Regions from separate parts of the Pseudomonas kielensis genome, predicted to be linked through region 1. Evidence: predicted binding sites of a transcription regulator. Region 1 holds the regulator's gene; the other holds the start of a gene.
The links. The regulator FliA, encoded in region 1, starts transcription of late flagellar genes. The targets are predictions, from matches to a motif close to CTAAAGTTTNNNNNNNNNNNGCCGNTAA.
Positions count from the first base shown of each region.

Region 2: a site for FliA is predicted at 2,240-2,267, ahead of Q1W70_RS06255 (methyl-accepting chemotaxis protein). Genes of this name have one in related genera too.

Region 1 is NZ_CP130043.1:542,348-545,875, forward strand. Features, by position in the region: gene Q1W70_RS02815 (protein phosphatase CheZ) at 1-558, opposite strand, end outside; gene Q1W70_RS02820 (chemotaxis response regulator CheY) at 581-952, opposite strand; gene fliA (RNA polymerase sigma factor FliA) at 1,118-1,858, opposite strand; gene fleN (flagellar synthesis regulator FleN) at 1,855-2,685, opposite strand; gene flhF (flagellar biosynthesis GTPase FlhF) at 2,800-3,528, opposite strand, start outside.
Region 2 is NZ_CP130043.1:1,274,453-1,277,980, forward strand. Features, by position in the region: gene Q1W70_RS06255 (methyl-accepting chemotaxis protein) at 120-2,150, opposite strand; gene ampE (regulatory signaling modulator protein AmpE) at 2,343-3,179, opposite strand; gene ampD (1,6-anhydro-N-acetylmuramyl-L-alanine amidase AmpD) at 3,176-3,528, opposite strand, start outside.

The DNA.
Region 1 (3,528 bases):
CACGCGTTTGATCACCTGACCGGTCAGGTCCTGGTAATCCTGGGCCAGCAGAATGTCGTTGAGGTTGCCCGCCACGACCTGGCTGTGGTTGGCGCTGCGACTCAGGAAGCCATCGACGCGCCGGGCCAACTCGCGGAACTCTTCAGCCCCGACTTCACGGCGCATGAAACGCCCCCAGTCCGCGCTCAACGCCTGGGCATCGGTGCCCAGGGCATTGACCAGCGGCGTGCTGTTCTCCACCAGGTCCATGGTGCGGTTGGCCGCCGCCTCAGTCAGTTTGACCACATACCCCAGGCGCTCGGTGGCGTCGGTGATCTGCGAGACTTCCTCGGCTTGCGGCATGTTCGGGTCAATCTGGAAATTGACGATCGCGCTATGCAGCTCACGGGTGAGCTTGCCCACTTCCTGGTACAGGCCACGGTCGCGGGTCTGGTTGAGCTCATGGATCAGTTGCACGGCGTCGCCGAACTTGCCTTTTTCCAGGCTTTCGACCAATTCGACCGCGTGTTTTTTCAGGGTCGATTCAAAATCGCCCTGTGAAATCTCTCGTTGTTCCATAGCTCCCCCGTAGCGCCAGTCATCAACCGATGCGTTCGAAGATCTTCTCGATCTTCTCTTTCAACGCCTGGGCAGTGAACGGTTTGACCACATAGCCGTTTACACCGGCCTGGGCCGCTTCGATGATCTGCTCGCGCTTGGCTTCGGCGGTCACCATCAACACTGGCAAATGCTTGAGCTTTTCGTTGGCGCGCACGTGACGCAGCAGATCGATACCGGTCATGCCCGGCATGTTCCAGTCCGTGACCAGAAAATCGATGCTGCCGCTGTTGAGCATAGGGATGGCGGTAGTGCCGTCGTCTGCCTCGACCGTGTTGGTGAACCCGAGGTCACGCAACAGGTTTTTAATGATCCGCCGCATCGTTGAGAAGTCATCAACGATGAGGATTTTCATGTTCTTGTCCAATTCGACCTCCAAGCAGTCTTAAACGCGCCCAGCACCTGGGCACGCCATTCAATCAACAGGCAGAGCACTCAACGACGGTTTGGAGCACAACGGATGATGACCGCGCCAGCGTGAAGCTGTAGCAGTGTCTTTCGCAGTGTCCCCACACTGCTGTCAGCGCGCTCGCCACTCTCCCAAACGCCCCCGCAAACGGGCTGCGCACTGGCTGTGTAACTGGCTGACCCGCGATTCGCTGACCCCCAGGACCTCACCGATTTCCTTGAGGTTCAGCTCCTCGTCGTAGTACAGCGCCAAGACCAGTCGCTCACGCTCCGGCAAATTGGCAATCGCGTCCGCCAGCGCCGCCTGGAAGCGTTCATCCTCCAGGTCGCGCGACGGCTCGAGATGAGCACTCGCGCCATCCTCATGCAGCCCTTCATGCTCGCCGTCCTGCAACAGGTCGTCGAAACTGAACAGGCGACTGCCCAAGGTGTCATTCAAAATCCCGTAATAATCGTCGAGACTCAATTGGAGTTCGGCCGCAACCTCGTGATCTTTAGCGTCACGTCCGGTTTTAGCTTCAATTGAGCGAATCGCGTCACTGACCATGCGGGTATTGCGGTGCACCGAGCGTGGCGCCCAGTCACCTTTACGGACCTCGTCGAGCATCGCCCCGCGGATGCGGATCCCGGCGTAGGTCTCGAAACTCGCGCCTTTGCTGGCGTCGTACTTGGTCGACACTTCAAGCAGGCCGATCATCCCGGCCTGGATCAGGTCTTCGACCTGCACACTGGCCGGCAGACGCGCCAGCAAGTGATAGGCAATGCGTTTTACCAGTGGCGCGTAACGCTCGATCAGCTCGTACTGCGCGTCACGCGCCGACTGCTTGTACAGGTTGTAGCCGCTAGCTGTCATAGCACCGGACCCGCAGTCTGTTGCACCAGGCGCTCCACAAAAAACTCCAGATGCCCACGCGGATTGGCGGGCAATGGCCAGGTATCGACTTTCTGCGCAATGGCCCGGAAAGCCAGGGCACATTTGGAGCGAGGAAAGGCTTCGTACACCGCGCGCTGCTTCTGCACCGCCTTGCGCACACTTTCGTCGTAGGGCACCGCGCCGACGTATTGTAGGGCGACATCCAGGAAGCGGTCCGTGACCTTGGTCAACTTGGCGAACAGGTTGCGCCCTTCCTGCGGGCTTTGCGCCATGTTGGCCAGCACGCGGAAGCGGTTCATGCCGTAGTCACGGTTCAGCAGCTTGATCAGGGCATAGGCGTCGGTGATCGAGGTCGGCTCGTCGCAGACCACCAGCAGCACTTCCTGGGCGGCGCGAACAAAGCTGACCACCGATTCGCCGATCCCTGCCGCGGTGTCGATCACCAACACATCGAGGTTGTCGCCCACATCGCTGAACGCCTGGATCAGGCCCGCGTGCTGGGCCGGGCTCAGGTGCACCATGCTCTGGGTTCCGGAGGCAGCCGGGACGATACGAATCCCGCCGGGCCCCTGCAGCAGCACGTCGCGCAGTTCGCAGCGGCCCTCGATCACGTCGGCCAGGGTGCGCTTGGGCGTCAGCCCCAGCAACACATCGACGTTCGCCAGCCCCAGATCGGCGTCCAGCAACATGACGCGCCGACCGAGCTCTGCCAGAGCCAGGGACAAGTTCACTGAAACGTTAGTCTTACCGACGCCACCCTTGCCGCCGGTCACCGCGATCACCTGTACGGGATGCATGCTGCCCATGTGCTTTCTATACCTTGTCTTGCTTAGACGCGGGCTACATGACTGGCTGCGCGTTCCCTGGGGAACAATGCATGGCAGGCCATCGATGTAGATACAAATCTAGTCATTAATACCTCAGCCAACCCGTTTGGTCGGGCTGTGGTAGAGATCAGCGAACATATCAGCCATGGCTTCTTCGCTGGGTTCTTCCTGCATTTGTACACTCACGGCGCGACTGACCAACTGATGGCGGCGCGGCAGATGCAGGTCATCCGGAATACGCGGACCATCAGTCAGATAAGCCACCGGTAATTCGTGACTGATCGCCAAGCTCAAGACCTCGCCCAGGCTTGCCGTTTCGTCCAGTTTAGTCAGGATGCAGCCGGCCAGCCCGCAGCGTTTGTAACTGTGGTAGGCGGCCGTCAGCACCTGCTTCTGGCTGGTCGTGGCCAGCACCAGATAATTCTTCGATTTGATGCCACGACCGGCCAGGCTTTCCAACTGCATGCGCAACGCCGGGTCACTGGCCTGCAGGCCCGCGGTGTCGATCAACACCACGCGCTTGCGCAGCAGCGGGTCCAGCGCCTGGGCCAGGGACTGGCCCGGATCCAGGTGCGTCACCGAGACGTTGAGGATGCGCCCCAGGGTCTTGAGCTGTTCCTGGGCGCCAATGCGGTAACTGTCCATGCTCACCAGGGCGATGTGCTGCGCGCCGTACTTGAGCACATAACGCGCCGCCAGCTTGGCCAGGGTGGTGGTCTTGCCCATGCCGGCCGGGCCGACCATGGCAATCACTCCGCCCTCTTCCAGGGGCTCGATCTCGGGGGTGACGATCATCCGCGCCAGGTGGGCCAGCAGCATGCG
Region 2 (3,528 bases), 730 kb from region 1:
GCTCATTGAAGACTAAAATCCCGGGCGCGCCGTGATTTCGGACTGAGGCCACAGATAAGAGAAACGTGTACTACGGAGTATTCGGAATCAGGCCGACACCGTTGGCTTGATTCCGACACTCACACTCGAAAAGCACTGATCAAGTGTTTCAACTGCACCACCTGGGCCGACAACGCACGGCTGGCGTCCTCGGTCTGGTGCGCCCCTTCGGCGGTGCGCTCGCCGGCGCGGTTGATCTCGACGATGTTGCGGTCGATATCGTGGGCCACCGCCGTCTGCTGCTCGACCGCCGCGGCAATCTGCTGGTTCTGATCGACAATCATGCCCACCGCCCCAAGGATGTTGGCCAAGGCTTTCTGCACCTTGTCCGACTGCCCCACCGTGCCACTGGCCATCTGGTGGCTGATCCCCATGGCCTTGACCGCTGCGCCCACGCCATTGTGCAGCCTGGCGATCATCTGCTCGATTTCCTCGGTCGATTGCTGAGTACGCTTGGCCAGGGTGCGAACCTCATCGGCCACCACCGCGAACCCACGCCCCTGCTCACCGGCACGGGCGGCCTCGATGGCCGCATTGAGGGCCAGCAGGTTGGTCTGCTCGGCAATGCTCTTGATCACTTCCAGCACCCGGCTGATGGACTGGCTGTCACTGGCCAACTGGTTGATCACCAGCACCGACGCGTCGATCTCATGGGCCAACTGCGCAATGCTGCCCTGCTGGGACTCCACCAGCCCACGGCCGCTGATGGTTTCGTCGTTGACGCTTTGCGCGCTGTTCACCGCTGTCGCGGCACTGCGTGCGACTTCCTGGGCGGTGGCTGACATCTGGTTCATCGCCGTGGCCACCTGCTCGATCTGCGAGCGCTGCCCGGCCACTGCCTGATTGCTGCGGGCCGACACGGTCTCTACCTGGCCGGCCTGACGCTCGACTTCGTTGACGGTTTGCCCCACCAGTTCGATCAGGTCGTGAATTTTCGCCACCGTGCCATTGAATACCTTGCCCAGTTCCCCCAGTTCGTCGCGGCTGTGGGCGGTGAAGGTGACGGTCATGTCGCCTGCAGCGACTTTGTCCATCACCGCACCGAGGCGCTTGAGGGTGGTGCGCGTGGAAACGTAGAAACCGCCGTAGAGGTAGAAAATCAGCACGAACACCACCGACAGGGCCACGGCCTGCAGGATCATGTGCGTGCGGTTCTGTTCAAGGCGTTGCTGTAACTGCACGCCGAGAAAGCTCAGGGTTGCGTCGTTGAGTTGATAGGTCTGTTGCATCAGGGCGCTGACCTGGTCGTAGAAACCCTGCCAGGGCGCATCGAGGGTATCGGCCATCACCACCTGTTCCTCGAACAGTTCGCTGGCTTGCTTGAGCGTGGCCTGGCTGGCTGTGGCGGGCGGTTCCAGCACCTGCCGCGCCGCATTGCTGGCGCCCAGCGCGTCCTGCAGCTTGAGGGCGTACTCGGCCTGGAGCTTTTCGATCTGGGCCAGCAGTTCATCGAAGCGGGTGGAGGATGCCGAATTGAGGAACCCCTGCCCCAGGGAAAACGCGCCCATGGCCCGGCCGTCGCCGAGGATCTGGGTAATGCGTGGGGTGACGTTGGTCAGCAGTTCGCTCAGTTGGCGGATATCGCTCTGGTTGTCGCGGCTCAGGCCCGCCTGGCTGCTGATGATCTGGCCAAAGATCTGCGCATTGCCCAGCAACTTGGCGATCATCGCGCTTTTGCTCTGCAGGGACTTCTCCGTTTGCTGGGCCTTGAACGCGGCAAGCATCTCATCGCGCTTGGCCTCGAACACCCGGACATGCTCCGGGTCGTCGCTCATGGCGCTCAGACCCTGCAGGCGGGCCAGGACCTGTTGCTCCAGGGCGCTGATTTTCGTTTCGATGTCGCCGGCCTTGCCCGACTGCCCCAGGGTCGAATTGATCTGCACCAGATTGTTCAGGGTCTCCAGGTCGCGCCGCAACGCCAGGCCACTGCCCAGCAGGTCGAGGCTCTGCAATTCAATGCGGGTGCCCTGAAATTCGCGATAGGAATCGCGTACCAGGTAGAAGTTGGTCACCAGCATTGGCAGCAGGAACAGCACACTGATCAGGCTGAACTTCATGCCGAAGCTCAGGCGATTCATCAGTGCCACGGCGGGATAGAGCAAACTCTTCACAAGAAGTCCCCCTTTGTATTTCTTATTTTTATCGGCAGGCACGCAGAGGAAGCAGATAGCCACTACGGCGCGCTGCTTCTGTATAGCTTAAATCGGCAGGAGTCTTTGTAACTTAAGGTTAACGAGCCGCAGGCTGGGTTGGCGACCGCCGTGCGGTCGGACGCCGCCTGCGGCCGTCGCTTCGAGATACCGTTAGACCAGGACGGTCCAGAGGGCGAACCCGGCGTACCAGACCACGGCGGCGCGCAGCAGCAATTCCCACAGTTGGTCCAGGCTGTTGATGCCCTCGGGGCCCGCGACGGGGGCGGGGATTTCACCCGCGACCTTGCCGGTTTTCTCGATCAACTGCGCGGCGCTGATGTTCCAGTTCAGCAATTCATGGAGCATCACCCGGCTGACCGCGACAAAGTTGCCCACCAGGGCAAAACTCGCGGCCAGCAGGCGCACCGGCAACCAGTCGAAGGCATGGCGCAACTGCGCCGCACGTTCGGCCAGCGCCGGCTGCTGGCTGTGCTCGGCCGCCAGGGCCAGCAAGCGATAACTCAACGCCGCGACCGGACCCAGCAGGAAGTACCAGAAAATCACCGCAAAAAAGCTCTGGTAGGCCTGCCACAACAAACGGGCTTGCACCTGTTGCAGCAATTGCTCACCGCTGTCGGCACAAATCCCCAGGTCTCGCTGGGCGACGTGGGCGGCGGCTTGCAGGTCTTCCCGGCGCCAGGCATCGCGAAACGGCCCCAGTTCACCCAGCAGGTCGCCCCGTCCCAGGCTGTAGATCACCACCAGCAAATGCACCGGCAAGGCCAGCAGACCGTAGGCGACCGGGTCGAGCACCAGTAGCAATAAGCCCAGCAGGGCCACCGGCAGCAACACCAGCAGGGCCAGCACCAGCCAGGGCTGGCGGCTGAGCCGTGGATGGCTTTCAAGCTTGGCCAACTCGCGCAGCCAACCGCTGTCGCGCTGTACCCGGTGGCGCAACGCCGAGAATTTCTCGATCCACACGGCCAGCAGTAACACCACAAAACTCATTGTCCTTCCCCTTGTGCCAGGGCAGCGCGGTAACGCGTCCAGTCGAACGCCGGCCCCGGGTCAGTCTTGCGTCCAGGCGCGATGTCGCTGTGGCCCTGGATACGTTCAGTGGAGATCGCCGCAAACGTGCCCTGCAACTCCAGGGTCAAGGCTGTCAGCGCCTGGTACTGGGCGTCGGTGAACGGCAGATCATCGGTGCCCTCCAGCTCGATGCCCAGGGAAAAATCATTACAACCTTCACGCCCCTCGAACAGCGAAACACCGGCGTGCCAGGCCCGCTCGAGACAAGAGACAAACTGGGTGACGCCGCCGTCACGCTCGATCAGAAAATGCGCTGACACGCGCAGGT